DNA from 4 places in the Janthinobacterium sp. 1_2014MBL_MicDiv genome. Region 1 is predicted to be linked to each of the others. Evidence: predicted binding sites of a transcription regulator. Region 1 holds the regulator's gene; each other region holds the start of a gene.

The links. The regulator sigma-54, encoded in region 1, starts transcription at its own class of promoters, with help from an activator protein. The targets are predictions, from matches to a motif close to TGGCANGNAANCTGCTTT.
Region 2: the regulator sigma-54 is predicted to act here: its motif matches at 2,241-2,258, upstream of YQ44_RS23595 (TorF family putative porin).
Region 3: the regulator sigma-54 is predicted to act here: its motif matches at 1,960-1,977, upstream of YQ44_RS07775 (EDSAP-1 family PEP-CTERM protein).
Region 4: the regulator sigma-54 is predicted to act here: its motif matches at 1,976-1,993, upstream of YQ44_RS08845 (urease accessory protein UreD).

Annotation. Positions count from the first base shown of each region.
Region 1 is NZ_CP011319.1:5,656,968-5,661,378, reverse strand. Features, by position in the region: gene lptC (LPS export ABC transporter periplasmic protein LptC) at 1-173, shown strand, start outside; gene lptA (lipopolysaccharide transport periplasmic protein LptA) at 199-792, shown strand; gene lptB (LPS export ABC transporter ATP-binding protein) at 792-1,547, shown strand; gene YQ44_RS24505 (RNA polymerase factor sigma-54) at 1,552-3,030, shown strand; gene hpf (ribosome hibernation-promoting factor, HPF/YfiA family) at 3,100-3,462, shown strand; gene YQ44_RS24495 (enoyl-CoA hydratase/isomerase family protein) at 3,617-4,411, shown strand, end outside.
Region 2 is NZ_CP011319.1:5,451,142-5,455,552, forward strand. Features, by position in the region: gene YQ44_RS23585 (ammonium transporter) at 1-1,034, opposite strand, end outside; gene YQ44_RS23590 (P-II family nitrogen regulator) at 1,046-1,384, opposite strand; gene YQ44_RS23595 (TorF family putative porin) at 1,396-2,160, opposite strand; gene YQ44_RS23600 (accessory factor UbiK family protein) at 2,431-2,679, shown strand; gene YQ44_RS23605 (YifB family Mg chelatase-like AAA ATPase) at 2,791-4,311, shown strand; gene YQ44_RS23610 (hypothetical protein) at 4,389-4,411, shown strand, end outside.
Region 3 is NZ_CP011319.1:1,743,776-1,748,186, reverse strand. Features, by position in the region: gene YQ44_RS28740 (hypothetical protein) at 1-68, opposite strand, end outside; gene YQ44_RS28735 (hypothetical protein) at 290-463, opposite strand; gene YQ44_RS07780 (glycosyltransferase) at 630-1,862, shown strand; gene YQ44_RS07775 (EDSAP-1 family PEP-CTERM protein) at 2,050-3,033, shown strand; gene YQ44_RS07770 (EDSAP-1 family PEP-CTERM protein) at 3,175-4,191, shown strand; gene YQ44_RS07765 (nitroreductase family protein) at 4,221-4,411, opposite strand, start outside.
Region 4 is NZ_CP011319.1:1,986,417-1,990,827, forward strand. Features, by position in the region: gene YQ44_RS08840 (EAL domain-containing response regulator) at 1-1,872, shown strand, start outside; gene YQ44_RS08845 (urease accessory protein UreD) at 2,024-2,890, shown strand; gene YQ44_RS08850 (urease subunit gamma) at 2,907-3,209, shown strand; gene YQ44_RS08855 (urease subunit beta) at 3,300-3,629, shown strand; gene ureC (urease subunit alpha) at 3,631-4,411, shown strand, end outside.

The DNA.
Region 1 (4,411 bases):
TCCCCGATGAAGAGCGCATGGAAACGGACGTGCCGGTCGACATGCTGATGGGGGTCTCCCACGTGACCGGCGTGGGCATGAAAGCCAATAACGCCACCGGTGTGGTGGAAGTGCAGCAGGCGCTGCGCATCGTCCTCCCGCCGAAACCGCGCCCGGCCGCGGCGGCACACTGACAGAATGAAACAAGGAAACCATAATATGAAGAACATCTTGCTGTTGACTCTATTGTCGACCGTCTGCTCGCTGGGCGTGATGGGTGCGGCGCATGCCGAGAAGGCCGATTCCGAGAAGGAAGCCGTCATCACGGCCCAGCGCGGCCAGATGGATGACATCAAGCAAGTCCGTACTCTGACGGGCGACGTGGTGCTGGTGAAGGGCACCTTGACCATGAAGGCGGGGCGGGCCCTGATCACGGAAGACCCGCAAGGCTACCAGTTCATCACCTTCTGGGCCGATCCGGGCAAGCTGGCCACCTTCCGCCAGAAGCGCGATGGCGCGGGCGACCTGTGGGTCGAAGGCGAAGCGGAGCGCGTGGAATACGATAACAAGACGGAAGTGGTGAAACTGTTTTCCAAGGCCAAGCTGACGCGCCTGGAAGGCACGAAAATCACCGATGTGGCCAATGGCGCCTTCATTTCATATGACAGCCGCAACGAAGTGTTCAAGATGGAAAACAGTGACAGCGGCACCAGCGCCCCGGGCGCCGGTAGCGTGCGCATGGTGATCCAGCCGAAGACCAAGGCACCCGCGGCGGAGAAAGCGCCGGCGGCGCCCGCGCCAGGAAAGAAATAATGGAAAATACACGTTGCGGCAGTACCCTGATCGTCCGCGGGCTGCAAAAGACCTATGGCAAGCGGCAAGTCGTGCATGATGTTTCGCTGCAAGTCGAATGCGGTGAAGTGGTGGGTCTGCTGGGGCCGAACGGCGCCGGCAAGACCACCTCGTTCTACATGATCGTCGGCCTGGTGCCGTCGGATGGCGGTACCATCGATATCAGCGGCGTGGATATTTCCAGGCTGCCGATCCACCGCCGCGCGCAGATGGGCCTGTCCTATCTGCCGCAGGAAGCGTCCGTTTTCCGCAAGCTGACGGTGGAAGACAATATCCGCGCCGTGCTGGAAATCCAGACCGTCGAAGGCCGTCCGTTGACGAAGGCCGAGATCGAGGAGCGCCTGGATAAATTGCTGGCCGACTTGCAGATTGAAAAGCTGCGCGAGAACCAGGCCCTGTCGCTGTCGGGCGGCGAGCGCCGCCGCGTGGAAATCGCCCGTGCGCTGGCCACGGACCCGCGTTTCGTGCTGCTCGACGAACCGTTCGCCGGCGTCGACCCGATCGCCGTGATCGAAATCCAGCGCATCGTGCGTTTCTTGAAGGAGCGCAATATCGGTGTGCTGATCACCGACCATAATGTACGCGAGACGCTGGGTATCTGCGACCGTGCCTACATCATCAACCAGGGCTCGGTGCTGGCGTCGGGACGCCCCGACGACATCATCGCGAACGAGTCGGTACGCCGGGTCTATCTGGGCGAACACTTCCGCATGTGAGCCAATGAAACAATCATTGCAGCTGCGCACCTCGCAGCACTTGGCACTGACGCCGCAGTTGCAGCAATCGATACGCCTGTTGCAATTGTCTACCCTGGAATTGCACCAGGAGCTAGAGCAGCTGTTGACGGACAATCCCCTGCTCGAGCGTCTCGACGATCCGCTCGACCGCTCGTTGCGCCTGCTGTCCGATGGCGCCTTGAGTTCGACGGCCGCGCCGGCCGAGGCACCGCCCCAGCCACCGAGCCAGGAGGCGCCCGCCGCGCCGGCCGAAGCGGATGGGTTTGACGGCGAGGCGGGCGAGAGTCCGGCCGCCATGGATGGCGGCGACAGCGACTGGAGCGAAGCGAGCCGTGGCAAGGCGCCCGACGACGAAGATGCCCGTCCGCAACTCGAAGCCCATCACTGCACCTTGCGCGAACACCTGATGGAGCAGATGCGCGTGACGGTGCTCGAATTGCGCGACCGCGCGCTGGTCGAGCTGATCATCGACGCCCTCGACGACAATGGCTACCTGGAAGAGTCGCTCGACGACATCCTGGCGCGCCTGCCGGCGGAGCTGGACATCGACGCCGACGAGCTGCGCACGGCACTGGCGCTGCTGCAAAGCTTCGATCCGCCAGGCGTGGGGGCGCGCAACGCCTCCGAATGCCTGGCGCTGCAAATCAAGCGTTTGCCGCATATCGCCCTGGTGACGCGCCGCATGGCCATCGTCATCGTGGAAAAGCACCTGGCCTGGTTTGCCCAGCGCGATTTCAACAAGCTGAAAAAAGCCCTCGATTGCGACGACGAAGACTTGCGCGAGGCGCAGACCGTGATTCGCCTGTGCAATCCGCACCCGGGCGCCGTGTTCGCTTCCGACGTTTCCGACTACGTGGTGCCGGACGTGGTTGTCAAGCGCGCGCGCAATGGCTGGCAGGTGACGCTGAACAATGACGTCATGCCGCGCCTGCGCGTCAATGCCATGTATGCCAACCTGCTCAAGCAGGGCAAGGGCGAAGGCGCCATGGGTGCACAGTTGCAGGAAGCCAAGTGGCTGATCAAGAATATGCGCCAGCGCTTCGACACGATCCTGCGCGTGGCGCAGGCGATAGTAGAAAGACAAAAGAACTTTTTCTCGCATGGGGCCGTTGCCATGCGCCCCCTTGTGCTCCGTGAAATAGCTGATACACTGGGTTTACACGAGAGTACTATCTCGCGGGTAACAACTCAAAAGTACATGCTGACCCCGCACGGCATGTTCGAGTTGAAATATTTCTTTGGTAGCCACGTCGCCACCGAAGCGGGGGGCGAAGCGTCATCGACGGCGATACGGGCATTGATCGTGCAACTGACAGGAGCAGAAGACCCTAAAAATCCTTTATCCGACAGTAAGATTGCGGACATGCTGGGAGAACAAGGCATGGTGATTGCGCGACGTACTGTTGCCAAATACCGGGAAGCGTTGAAAATTCCGCCAGTGAGTCTGCGTAAGTGCTTGTAGTTTTTTCGGTTCCTCTGCGGGCCGGATACGATGGATACCGCACGAACCCGATCATCTTTAGGAGTGTGTATGAATCTCACCATCAGCGGACATCATCTCGAAGTGACACCAGCCATTCGTGAATACGTACAAACGAAGCTGGAGCGCGTGAAACGTCATTTCGATCACGTTATCGATATCGCCGTGATTCTGACCGTGGACAACCTCAAAGAGAAAGAAAAGCGTCAAAAGGCCGAAGTCAACCTGCGTCTGAGTGGCAAGACCGTCTATGTGGAAAGCCTGGCGCAAGACCTGTATGCCGCGATCGATACCCTGATCGACAAGCTGGACCGGCAAGTGATGAAATACAAAAGCAAAGTGCAAGGGCACGGTAAAGAGGCGATCAAGCATCTGCCAGACAACTCAGAGGATGAAGCCGTCGTCGCCGTCTAAGGCCACCCGCTTCTCGCAGTTGTGATCAACTAAGGGCGCACATCTTGCGCCCTTTTTTGCGCCCGTCACCCTTGCGCACGGATCGCCTGGCCGAACGCAAGGTTGCTCCTGCAGGCGCTAGAATGTTGGCACTTTCACTTCTTGCCTGCCTGCCATGAGCGACTTCGTCCACACCTCCATCCGCAACCGCACCGCGCACATCGTGCTCGACCGCCCGAAAGCCTTGAATTCCCTGTCGCTGGAGATGGTGCGCACCATGAGTGCCGCCTTGCTGGCCTGGCGCGACGATCCGCAGGTGGACGCCGTGGTGATACGCTCGAGCAGCGAAAAAGCCCTGTGCGCCGGCGGCGACATCCGCTTCTTTTACGATGCGGGCCGGGCCACGCCGCAGGGTGGCAGTGCATTGCTGGAAGATTTCTTTACAGAAGAATATGCTTTAAATCATTTAATCCATTTCTATCCGAAACCGTATATCGCCGTGATGGATGGCGTGGTGATGGGCGGCGGCATGGGCGTGGCGCAGGCCGGCCCCGGCAACCGCTTGCGCATCGTGACGGGCCGCACGCGCATGGCCATGCCAGAAGTCAATATTGGCCTGTTCCCCGATGTGGGCGGCAGCTATTTCCTGTCGCGCCTGCCTGGCCAGCTGGGTCTGTACCTGGGCTTGACGGGCCTGACCATCGGCGCGGCCGATGCGCTGTATACAGGGCTGGCCGATGTGTATCTGCCGGAGACGGCCATGGAGGCGCTGGCGGCCCTGTTCGAGTCGACGCCCGGTGAAGGCTTGCCGGTGGCCATCAAGGCCCTGGCGGCGCCATTCCAGGCGCAGGCTGGCGTCTCTGTGCTGGCGGCCGCGCGCACGGCGCTGGACCGCCATTTCAGTGCCGCTTCCGTGGCGGCCATCATGGCATCGCTGGCGCAGGATGACAGTGCGTTCGCGGCCAAGGCG
Region 2 (4,411 bases), 210 kb from region 1:
AACACCCACGACAGGGTGGCGGCAGCCGTGGCCAGCATGGTATTGACGAAGGCCAGAGCCGCCACGTCGCCCGCTTCCATCGAGGAACCGGCATTGAAACCGAACCAGCCCACCCACAGCAGGGACGCGCCGATCATGGTCATCGTCAGCGAATGCGGCGCCATCGATTCACGGCCGTAGCCGACGCGCTTGCCGATCATGATGGCGCCCACCAGGCCGGCGATAGCGGCATTGATGTGCACCACGGTGCCGCCGGCGAAGTCCAGCGCGCCTTTTTGCCAGATCCAGCCAGCCTTGGCCGCTTCGGTGGCTGCCGTCGCCGCATCGGTGATCAGGTCAGGGCCGGTCCAGAACCAGACCATGTGCGCCGCTGGCAGGTAGGCAAACGTGAACCACAGTACGACGAAGGCCAGCACGGCGGAAAACTTGGCGCGTTCGGCAAAGGCACCGACGATCAGCGAGCAGGTAATCGCGGCAAACGTGCCCTGGAAGGCGACAAACACGAACTCGGGAATGACGACGCCCTTGCTGAAGGTGGCGGCGGCGGCAAACGTGCCCTTGGCCGGATCCCAGATGCCATTCAGGAAGAGACGGTCGAAGCCGCCGAAGAAGGCGGTTTTCTCCGTGAAGGCGACCGAATAGCCATAAATGCACCACAGCACCACCACCAGGGAAAACACCATGAACACTTGCATCAATACCGACAGCATGTTCTTCGAGCGCACCAGGCCGCCGTAGAACAGGGCCAGACCTGGGATCGTCATCAGGATCACCAGCACGGTGCAGATCATCATGAAACTGGTGTCGCCCTTGTTGGCGACGGGCGCCGGCGCGGCAGCCGCTGGGGCAGGAGCGGCGGCGGCTGGCGCGGCAGCCGGCACGGCGGCATCGGGCGCCGGCGTCGCGGCAGGCGTGGCAACAGCGGCCGTCACGGCTTCCGGCTTGGCCGGGGCATCGGCAAAACTGGGCGCGGCAACCCCAAACGCACACAGACAGGCTAACCCAGCTAACAATGTTGTTATATTTTTACGCATCAATATTCCCCTTAGAGCGCTTCGTTGCCGGTTTCACCGGTCCGGATGCGGATGACCTGTTCCAGGTTGTACACAAAAATCTTGCCATCGCCGATTTTACCGGTGCGCGCGGCGCCCTCGATGGCTTCGATGGCCTGGTCGACAATGGCGTCGTCGACCGCCGCTTCGATTTTGGTTTTTGGCAGGAAATCAACCACATACTCGGCGCCACGGTACAGTTCCGTATGGCCTTTCTGACGGCCGAACCCCTTCACTTCGGTGACGGTAATCCCTTGCACATTGATAGCCGACAAGGCTTCGCGCACTTCGTCCAGTTTGAACGGTTTAATGATTGCAGTAATCATTTTCATGGCAGTCTCGCTTAAAAGGTTTTGGAAACAGTCAATACGAGGCCCGTTTTCGCCAGATTCTTGCCATTGGGCGCCAGCGAAGCGATGTTGGCCTTCACGGCAGCCAGCGACACGGTCGCCATGCCGAAGTCCTTGGTCACGCCGATCTTGTAATCGCTATAGCTGAGGGAATTGTTGTGCTCGACCTTTTGCCGGCCCACGTGCAGGTTCAGCATGTAGCCATCATGCACTTCCACGTTGGCGCCCAGGTCCAGGTAACCGCTATTCTTGCTGTCGGCCACGCCGAACAGATTCGTCGTCGAATGCGAGTACTTGATATATAGCGGGCCATAACCGAGCTGGCCGTACAGTTCGAAGGTATTCGCATTCGTGCTCAGGCCGTTCGAGGGATAGAAGTAATACAGGCCGCCCACGTCATACGTGAAATCCTTGCTGAGTTCGCCGCGCTTGCCGCCGTAGATATCCCATTCCAGATCCGTATCGCCGCCGCCATCCTTGATCCATTTGATGCTCGACAACCAGGTGCCCACGTACAGGCCAGTCGGATTGTGCGTATAGTCGGCGCCGCCGCTGACGGCAGGTTTCAGGCGGCTTTGCGACAGACCACGGTAACGGTAATCGCTGGTCAGCGCCACGTTGTAGCTGACCACGTTGTCGGGCACAGCTTCGGCGGCGGGCGCCGCTGCCGCTTCCTGCGCCATCGCGCTGCCGCACACGGCGGTCATGGCCAGTGTCAACGCTGCTGCTAAAGTCATGTTCTTGGACAGATTCTTCATGGCGATTCCCTTTTATTGAACTTTTAAAGCGGTTGAGGTTTAAAATCTTGGCTGGAGATCACAAAGCGTTCATCCATGCTTTAGCAGAATACGTGCCAGCTCCATTGCCACCTTGACAGGTGCGTTTCCGTCCATACATACCCTGCAAGCCCCTGGGCATGCGGGAACGGGCGGCTAAAGCATTGTGAATTTGCCCAGTTTCGCACCAGATTAACGCCGCTGTGCACCGCAATGGTGCGATGCACAGGCCGCACCATAAAAGGACTGACCATGGACATGAATACCTTCTTTAACGACTTGCAAGGCAAGATCCATCAAGCCATCGAAAACTCGCCGGCCAAGGATATCGAGAAGAACGTGAAATCGATGATGACCCAGGGCTTCGCCCGCCTGGATCTCGTCACGCGCGAGGAATTCGATATCCAGGCCCAGGTCCTGGCCAAGACCCGCGCCAAGCTCGATGCACTGGAATTGCGCCTGATCGAACTGGAAACGCGCCTGAACGATCCAAAAGCGTAAATCGCCGCACGCAAGGCGCCGTAATCGGCGTTCTTGCTGGCATAGCGCAAGCCGCACGCCGTTTCAAGGACTAGACTGATCCTGCCCGCGCCCGCGCTACAGGGGGATCTGATGAGTCTGGCAGTCCTGAAAAGCCGTGCCCTGGCCGGCATGGAAGCGCCCGAGGTAAGTGTCGAAGTCCATCTTGCCAATGGCTTGCCGTCCTTTACGATCGTCGGCTTGCCGGATACGGAAGTGAAGGAATCGCGCGACCGCGTACGTGCCGCGCTGCAAAACTGCGGTTTTGACATGCCGGCGCGGCGCATCACGGCCAACCTGGCCCCGGCGGATCTGCCCAAGGAATCGGGCCGTTTCGACCTGCCCATCGCGCTAGGCATTCTGGCCGCCTCCGGCCAATTGCCGGGCGACCAATTACACCACTATGAATTCGCTGGCGAACTGTCGCTGTCAGGACAGCTACGTCCCATCCGGGGCGCGCTGGCCATGACGTTTGCCATGCAACGCGACAAGACCGGCGTGCCGCGCGCCTTCATCTTGCCGCACGCGAACGCGGACGAGGCGGCGCTCGTCCGCGATGCCGGCATCTACCCAGCCCACACCCTGCTCGAGGTATGCGCGCATTTTGCCGCGCGCGCCAGCCATACGCCCCTGCAGCGCCACCAGCCCATGCCGGCTGCACCCGCTTTCCTGTATCCGGACTTTGCCGATGTGCAGGGACAACAGCAAGCGCGGCGCGCGCTGGAAGTGGCTGCCGCTGGCGGCCACAACGTCCTGATGGTGGGTCCGCCTGGTGCAGGCAAGACCATGCTGGCCAGCCGTTTTCCCGGCATGCTGCCACCGATGAGCGACGAAGAGGCGCTGGAATCGGCCGCCGTGCATTCGCTGGGCGGCAATTTTAAAGTGGAACACTGGAAACGGCGCCCCTATCGTGCGCCCCATCAGACGGCTTCCGGCGTGGCCTTGGTGGGCGGAGGCAATGTTCCGCGGCCCGGCGAAATTTCGCTGGCGCACTGCGGCGTGCTCTTCCTCGATGAAATTGCCGAATTCGACCGCAAAGTGCTCGACGTGCTGCGCCAGCCCATGGAATCGGGCGTCATCACCATTTCGCGCGCGGCCCGCCAAGCCGATTTTCCCGCCCGCTTCCAGCTGATCGCCGCCATGAACCCGTGTCCCTGCGGTTATCTGGGCCACGCATCCGGCCGCTGCCGGTGCACGCCGGACGCTGTGCTGCGCTACCACGGCCGCTTGTCCGGACCGCTACTCGACCGTATCGACTTGCAGATTGAAGTGGCGGCCATGCCGCCGGCGTCGCTGGGCAGGCAAGCCGGTGCTGGCGAAGGCACGCAACAAATCGCCACGCGCGTGGCGGCGGCGTCGGCCCTGCAATTGGCGCGCCAGGGCAAATTGAACCAGCGGCTGAACAACGTGGAAATCGAACAGCATTGCCAGCTGGAACAACATGGCGAGCGGCTGCTGCACAGTGCCATGTTGCACCTGCACTGGTCGGCACGCACTTATCACCGGGTGCTGCGCGTGGCCCGCAGCATCGCCGACCTGGCAGGCAGTCCAGTCATCGAACAAGCACATGTGGCCGAAGCGATCCAGTACCGGCGCGTGCTGCGTGAAATATAAGGTGGGCAGATAAGGTGGCCCAATCCGCCCGTACGCGCGCGATTGCACATGATGGGCGGCGCTGCTACCATCTGCTGATGAAAAAAACATCACTTGCCCT
Region 3 (4,411 bases), 2.5 Mb from region 1:
ATCAGGTTCTTGCCGGTAATCGCGGGCCGCCTGCCCAGGTAAATTTTGTTATGCAAGGAATTGCCCATGATGGTCTCCTGTACAAGAATTTTTATGATGTCTCATTATAAGAACAGAATCGTGACGGCCGCATGACACACAGCAGTTAGCACGCATTTTGTATCCACTCGGCAACATTTATTGGCTTTTTTGTTGTTTAAATGGCGTGGCGATACCGCCGCGCGCGCATTCCATTTCCGACTGGAAATAAAGGGCGTGGCGGCAGGTGCGCCGGCACGCCGCCTGTCGCTCACCCCATCTTGACGGGTGGCGCTGGCGGCGTCGGCTCCTCGACCGGCACGGGATCGATGTGCGGCGGCGGCTCCAGCGGCGGCGTAAGCGGATCGCCTTCGGGCGGCGGCGGCATATCGGGTTCTGGCGTGCTGTGCGCGCGCCGCGGAATATCGCGGGATAGTGGGTGCATGGCGGACCTCCTTTACGCTCACTCTAGCCGATGACGGGAAAGCCTGGCGCCCAGCAGCCACGCCTGGCCACGCGCGGCGGGAACCAAACGCCGGTTCGCCACTCCAACCTTGCAGGCATCCGGCAGGCAAAACTGCATCACGGGAGACGACGCAAGAGCCCATCCAATGACGCGCACAAAAATTCTTTTCATGGCCGAGGCAGTGACCCTGGCCCATATCGGCCGCCCACTGAGCCTGGCGCAAGGCTTGGACGAGGATGCGTACGACGTGCACTTTGCCTGCGCGGACGGATATGACTTCTGCTTCAGGCAAGCCGCGTTGCGACGCTGGCGCATCGACAGCATACCTTCACAGCAATTTCTGCAGGCGCTGGCCAAAGGCAAGCCCGTCTATACAGAAAGCACGCTGCTGCAATACGTGGCAGACGATCTGCGCCTGCTCGACACCGTGCAGCCCGACCTCGTCATCGGCGACTTTCGCCTGTCGCTGTCCGTCAGTGCGCGCCTGCAGCGCATTCCCTACATGACCGTCAGCAATGCCTACTGGAGTCCCCACGTGCGCCAGCATTACACGGTGCCCAGCCTGCCCCTCACCAGCGTGCTGCCCATCTGGCTGGCCAACCCCCTGTTCCGCCTGATCCGCCCGCTGGCCTTCGCCTCGCACGCCGTGCCCCTGAACCGCGTGCGCCGCCACCACGGCCTGCCATCGCTGGGCAGCGACCTGCGCCGCACCTATACGGATGCCGACCGCACCTTGTACGCGGACATCCCGCAACTGTTTGCGCCGCAGGCCATGCCGCCCACGCACGACTACCTGGGCGCCGTCATCTGGGCCCCGCCGCTCGAGCTGCCGGACTGGTGGCAGCGCGCGGAGCTGAGCAGTGGACGCCCCATCATCTACGTCACCCTGGGCAGTTCCGGCCAGGGCCAGCTGCTGCCGCGCGTGCTGCGCGCGCTGGCCCCCCTGCCCGTCACCGTGCTGGCGGCCACGGCCGGCACCATCCGCGTCGATGCCGTGCCGCCCAACGCCTTTGTCGCCCCCTTCCTGCCCGGCGATGCGGCCGCCCGCCGCGCCAGCCTGGTCATTTGCAACGGCGGCAGCCCCACCAGCCAGCAGGCGCTGACGGCGGGCGTGCCCGTGATCGGCATCGCCGGCAATCTCGACCAGTTCCTGAACATGCATGGCATCGTCGGCGCCGGCGCCGGCCTGCTGCTGCGCGCCGACCGCTTCCAGGAAACGGCCTTGCGCCATGCGGCCACGCGGATGCTGGACGATGCCCAGGCCAGGCTGGCGGCGCGGCAACTGGCGGCCGCCTTCCAGGCTTGCCCGCCGGCGCCGCGCCTGCTGGCCAACATCCGGGCCCTGCTGGCCCCGGCTCCCCACGGCGGCCAGCCCTGACGGCCGCCGTCGGCTTTTCTTACAGCGCCTGCGCCAACACCTGCACCACGTCAACAAAAGCCGGCCAAGTCATTGATTTTAAAAGAATCTCATGCATTGGCATGGAAGTCGCTTGGTACTGGCCATGAGCACCTGCCGACAGGGCTCAGGCAAGACTTCCCCAACCACATGATGTGAGGTGATCCAAATGAAATTATCCCAACTGAAACTGCTCCCGGCCGCGGCGGCACTGGCCATGCTGTGCGCCGCCGGTAGCGCCCAGGCGGGCGGCTACGGCTACTCCTACAACAACATCTTCGGCCTGCAGATCGCCGCCGCCACGGGCTCGATCACGGCCCTGAACAGCACCACCATCTCGCGCAGCACGGCCACCCTGAATGGCGTGAGCGTCATCCAGGGCGGTCCCGGCACACTCGATTCGCCGCGCGCCACGGTCGGCGCCGTCACCAAGGGCGAGAACGACTTCACGCAGCAAGGCCCGTCGGGCAACTATTCGCGCGGCGATGCGCAAATCGTCAGCACGCAATTCCCCTCGTTCCCGCCCGGCTCCACTTCCACGCAAGCCGTCAACGTGGCCGAAGTCCACCTGGACGACCCCTCCGGAACGGCCGACGCTTCCGGGCGCAACGGCTCGACCACAGGTTTCTCGGTCAACTTCGTCGTCGGCTCGCCAACGGCAACCCTGAGCTTTGACTTCCTGTCCTCGCCCTTCATGCAGGTCTTCTTGCAAAACAATGTCGGCCCCCTGTCCACGGCGACGGCCAACCTGGTGGTCACCTTCACCATCACCGACTCGACTGGCGCGACGGTCTTCAACTGGACACCCGACGGCGTGGTCGGCTCGGGCATCTCGGGCGGCACGGAATCGGCCGACGATGCCAACCTGAACACCAGCCTGGCGACCAACTTCCTGACGCGCGGCAATCTGTTCACCTATGACCCCACCGGCTGCGGCACACCCACGGGCACGGGCGTAGGCACGGGCTGCGGCGGCAACTTCAGCGCCGTCAGCAATGCCTTAAGCGCCGGCAACTACACGCTGACCCTGAACGCGGTGGAAAGCGTGGACCTCGTGAAACAGCAAGCGGCACCGGAACCGGGCACCTTGGCCCTGCTGGGCCTGGGCCTGGCTGGATTGGGCTATGCCAGCCGCCGCAAGGTCAGCGCCTGAAGCAGCTAACAGGGGGACTCACAGGCGAGGGTAGTCTCCTCGCCTTTTTTATGCGGCAAGCCTGTCGGTTTTCCTTACAGCCTGGCGCCGCCTGCACAGCCGCCGCCATGCCGCCGTCCGAGCAGGAGATGAGGATTTTTCATGAGCATTTTTTCTTGTAACCGCCTTCCCGCGGCGCTGCTGGCCATGCTGTTGCTGGCGGCTAGCGACGCAGCCCACGCCGCGGCATATGGCTATGCGTACACGAGCGTCTTTGGCCTGGTGATCAGCAATCCCACGGGTTCCACCACCTTGCTGAGCAACATCGACCTGTCGCGCACCACGGCCACCCTGAATGGCAGCAGCGTCATCCACGGCGGCAGCAACGAGATTGACGCACCGCAAGCGGCGCGCGGCGCCGTCAGCAAAGGGCAAAACGATTTCACGCAGCAAGGCATGGGCAACGCCTCGTATGCGCGCGGCGATGCGCAGATCGTCACGTCGCAGATCCCACCCTTTCCACCGGGGTCGACAAGCACGCATACGGTCAATGCGGCGGAAACCTTCCTGACGGGCAGCGGCAACGCCGACGCGTCGGGGCGCAATGGCTCCACCACGGCCATGGCCGTCAACTTCGTCGTCGGCGAACCGGGCGCGACCTTGGCCTTCAACTTCCAGGCCCTGCCCTTCATGCAGCTGTACCTGGATGCCCTGGCCGGCACGGGATCGGCCGCCAGCACGAATATGGCGCTCACCTTCAGCATCATCGACGGCAATGGCCAGATCGTCTTCAACTGGGCGCCCGACGGCAGCCTCGGCTCGGGCATCCTCGGCGGCACCGAACTGGCCGACGATGCCAGCCTGAATACGGGCTACGCCCAGGCGCCGCTGACCAGCGGCAACGTGTTCACCTACGATCCGACCGGCTGCGGCACGCCCACCGGCACGGGCATCGGCACCAGCTGCGGCGGCCAGTTTGGCGCCGTCACGAATCTGCTGGCGGCAGGCAGCTACACGCTGGTATTGAACATGCTCAACAGTTCCGAACTGGCGTATGTGCGCCACGCCACGCCGATGCCGCTACCGGGCACCCTGCCCTTGCTGGCTGCAGGCCTGGCCGCGCTGGCCGCCGTCGCCGGCGCGACTGGCGCAACCGGCTTGGGCAGGCGCCGGCGCTGACGGGCGCCGCCGGCATGGACGGCGCCGCCTCATGGCGCCGTGGCCGGTGTCACGAGCAGCTCGGACAGCGGACGGCGCAGGGAGCGCGCGCGGGCAGCCGGCCCGGCGCCGATGCGGCACAGGAAGACGGCCCGATCGAACGCCGCCGCGCCCAGCACGGACTGGCATTGTCCCGCCAGTTCCTGCGCCAGCTCCTGCATGCCCTCGGTGCGCGAAAAAG
Region 4 (4,411 bases), 2.8 Mb from region 1:
ATCGCCAAGCCGTTCCAGGCCGAGGAAATCCTCGCCCGCACCGACGCCCACGTGCGCCTGGGACGGGCGCAGCTGCAGCTGGCGCAGGAGCGCGCCAACCTGGAACGCCGCGTGGCCGAACGCACGGCGGAGCTGGAACAGGTGGCCAGCACGCTGGCGCGCGAAGTGCAGATCCGCCGCGCCAACGAGGAATTGCTGCGCCTGTCCGGCCAGGTCTTCGAAGCCACCCAGGACGCCATCCTGATCACCGATCCGGCCGGCGTCATCGTCACCTCGAATCCCGCGTTTACGCGCATCACCGGCTATACGGCGCAGGAAGTGCTGGGCACCGACATCATGCGCCTGCACGCGCAGTACACGGGCGAAGCCGTGCTGCTGGCCATGCGCCAGGGACTGCGCAGCAGCGGCTGCTGGTCGGGCGAGGTGCAGACGCGGCGCAAGAGCGGCGACACCTATCCCTGCCTGCTCAGCGTCTCCACCGTGCATGGCCCGGACGGCGCCGTCGTCAATTACGTGGGCGTCTTCCTCGACATCAGCGAGCGCAAGGCCGAGCAGCACCTGATCGATTTCCTGTCCTACCACGACGCGCTGACGGGCTTGCCGAACCGCGTGCTGATGCGCGAGCGCTTCGAACAGGCGCGCGTGAACGCCGTGCGCGACGGCCAGCAGGTGGTGCTGATGTGCCTGGACCTGGACCGCTTCAAGAACATCAACGACTCGCACGGCCAGGCCGTGGGCGACAAGGCGCTGCAGGTGGTGGCGCGCTTCCTGACGGGCTGCGTGCGCGAAGGCGACACGGTGGCGCGCCAGGGCGGCGACGAATTCCAGATCCTGCTGCAGGACGACGCCCTGCTGGGGCGTACGCTTGCGCTGGCGCAAACCATCCTGGCCGGCCTGCGCGGGGAGCTCAGCGTCGACGGCGAGCGCCTGGCCCTGACCACCAGCATCGGCATCGCCCTGTGTCCGGCCGACGGCGACAGCCTCGACGACCTGCTGCGCCACGCCGACACGGCGCTGGTGCGCGCCAAGGAAATGGGGCGCGACCACTACGCCTTCTTCACGGAGCGCATGGGCAGCGATATCCGCGCCCGCCTGGCCATGCAGCAGCAGCTGCGCGGCGCCATCGGCCGCGATGAATTCGAGGTGCACTACCAGCCGCAGATGTGTCTGCGCACGGGCGCCATGCTGGGCGCGGAAGCGCTGCTGCGCTGGGACAATCCGGTATTGGGCAAGGTGCCGCCCGGCCTGTTCATCGCGCTGGCCGAGGAATACGGCTCGATCACGGCCATCGGCGAATGGGTGCTGGAAAGCGTCTGCGCGCAGATCCGCAGCTGGCACGACGCGGGCCTGGGCAGCATCAAGGTGGCCGTCAACCTGTCCGGCAAGCAGTTTGCGCAGGACCGCACGGTGCCGTTCGTCGAGGCGACCCTGCGCAAGTACGGCATCGCGCCGGCCTGCCTGGGCATCGAAATCACGGAAAGCACGGTGATGGGCGATCCGGACAAGGCCGTGGCGGCCCTCACGCGCCTGAAGGATATCGGCGTCGGCATTTCGCTCGACGATTTCGGCACCGGCTATTCCAGCCTGGGCTACCTGAAGCGCTTTCCCATTGACGTGCTGAAAATCGACAAATCCTTCGTCGACGACGTCACCACCAGCAGCAGCGACGCGGCCATCGCCCGCTCCGTCATCTCGCTGGCGCACAACCTCGACATGCGCGTCATCGCCGAAGGCGTGGAAACGCGCGCGCAGGTCGATTTCCTGACGGAGCACGGCTGCGACGAAATGCAGGGCTATTATTTCAGCCGCCCGCTGGCCGCCGCGCCCTTCACGGCGCTGCTGCGCGAACGGCGCGTGCTCGACGTGGCGTAAGCACGCCGCCGCGCCCTGCATGCGCCGCGGTGCGCCGGCCGCACCATTGCGGTGCGGCTGCCGCAGGACGGTGCAGCATTCTCACCATTCCTTCTCTTGAAGCTGGCACATATCCTGCTTAGGTCATTGCTTATTTACGCGATCGCCCCGCATGCCAGACAGCACCTCTCCAGCCACGCCCCATGAGGCCAGCGCGCACAGCGCCTGGCAGGCACGTTTGCGCCTGGGCTTTGCGCTGGACGCCGGCGTCAGCCGCCTCGTCGAGCGCACCCACAGCGGCCCCCTACGCGTGCAAAAGCCGCTGTATCCGGAAGGCGAAGGCGTCTGCCACGCCATCATCATCCATCCGCCCGGCGGCGTCGTGGGCGGCGACCAGCTGGCCGTGAACGCCACGGTGGGCGACGGCGCGCATGCCTTCCTGACGTCGCCGGGCGCCGCCAAATGGTACCGCGCCAACGGCCACGTCTCGGGCCAGCACGTCGCGCTGCGCGTCGGCGCCGGCGCGGCCATCGAGTGGCTGCCGCAGGAAAGCATCTTCTTCGACCAGGCTTGCGTGCGCCTGCGCCATGAAGTGGAGCTGGCGACGGACGCCAGCTACATCGGCTGCGACATCGTCTGCCTGGGCCGCAGCGCCTCGGGCGAAACGTTCAACACCGGCAGCATCGCCCAGCACGTGCAGATACGCCGCGGCGGCAAGCTGCTGTGGTGGGAGCAGGGCGTGCTGGCCGCCGGCGGCGCGCTGATGGCCAGCCCGCTGGGCCTGGCCGGCCACAGCGTGTGCGCCACCCTGATCGGCGTCGGCCCGCCGCTTGTCCCCGCTGTGCTGGCCGCCTTGCGCGAGATCAAGGTGCCGGCCGGCGCCGCGTTTGGCGCCACGCAGATGAAATCGCTGGTGGTGGTGCGCCTGCTGTGCGACGACAGCGAGGCGGCGCGCCACATCATGCTGGCCGCCTGGCAGCTGCTGCGGCCCGCCTTGCTGGGGCGCGACGCTGTTGTTCCGCGCAGCTGGAATACCTGACGATGAAAGGAAAGACATGGACCTGACTCCCCGCGAAAAGGACAAGCTGCTGATCTTCACGGCCGCATTGCTGGCCGAGCGGCGCCTGGCGCGCGGCCTGAAGCTCAATTACCCGGAAGCGGTGGCGCTGATCAGCGCCGCCATCATGGAGGGCGCGCGCGATGGCAAGTCGGTGGCGCAGCTGATGTCGGACGGCACAAGGATACTCGCGCGCGCCGACGTCATGGACGGCATCGCCGAGATGATCCCCGACATCCAGGTGGAAGCGACTTTCCCCGACGGCAGCAAGCTGGTGACCGTGCATCACCCGATACCGTAGTTTTCTGACCGGCCAGGGCGCCATCCGCGCCATGGCTGTTTTGCGCCGGCGACCGGCCGGCAAGCGTTGCGATCTTTGAAGGAGTCCCACATGACCCCAGGCGAGTACAGATTGGAAGAGGGCGAAATCAGCCTGAATGCGGGCCGCGCCACGGCCACCGTGGTGGTGGCCAACCGGGGCGACCGGCCGATCCAGGTCGGCTCGCATTTTCACTTTTTCGAAGTCAACCCGGCGCTGTCGTTCGAGCGCTGGCGCGCGTATGGCATGCGCCTCAATATCACGGCCGGTACCGCCGTGCGCTTCGAGCCGGGCCAGCAGCGCACGGTGGAGCTGGTGGCGCTGGCGGGCGAGCGCAAGGTCTTCGGCTTCAATGGCGAAGTGATGGGCGAACTGCAGGACACCCCACCGGGAAAGGATTGAGATGGCCAGCATTCCCCGCAGCGCGTATGCCGAGATGTTCGGCCCCACCACAGGCGACCGCATCCGCCTGGCCGATACGGAGCTGTTCATCGAGATCGAGCATGACTACGCCATCTACGGCGAAGAAGTGAAGTTCGGTGGCGGCAAGGTGATCCGCGACGGCATGGGCCAGTCGCAGCGCTGCGCGGCCGAGGTGATGGACACCGTCATCACGAATGCCGTCATCCTCGACCACTGGGGCATCGTGAAAGCCGACATCGGCCTGAAAAATGGCCTGATCTTCGGCATCGGCAAGGCGGGCAATCCGGACATCCAGCCCGGCGTCACCCTGGCCATCGGCGGCGCCACGGAGATCATCGCCGGCGAAGGCATGATCGTCACGGCCGGCGGCGTCGACACGCACATCCACTTCATCTGCCCGCAGCAGATCGAGGAGGCGCTGATGAGCGGCGTCACCACCATGCTCGGTGGCGGCACGGGACCGGCCGTCGGCACGGCCGCCACCACCTGCACGCCGGGGCCATGGCATCTGCACGCCATGCTGGCGGCCGCCGACGCCTTTCCGATGAACCTGGGCTTCATGGGCAAGGGCAATGTCAGCCTGCCGCTGCCCCTGGAAGAGCAGGTGCGCGCGGGCGCCATCGGCCTCAAACTGCACGAGGACTGGGGCAGCACGCCGGCCGCCATCGACAACTGCCTGTCGGTGGCCGAGCGCATGGATATCCAGGTGGCGCTGCACAGCGACACGTTGAACGAAGGCGGCTTCCTCGAGCACACGCTGG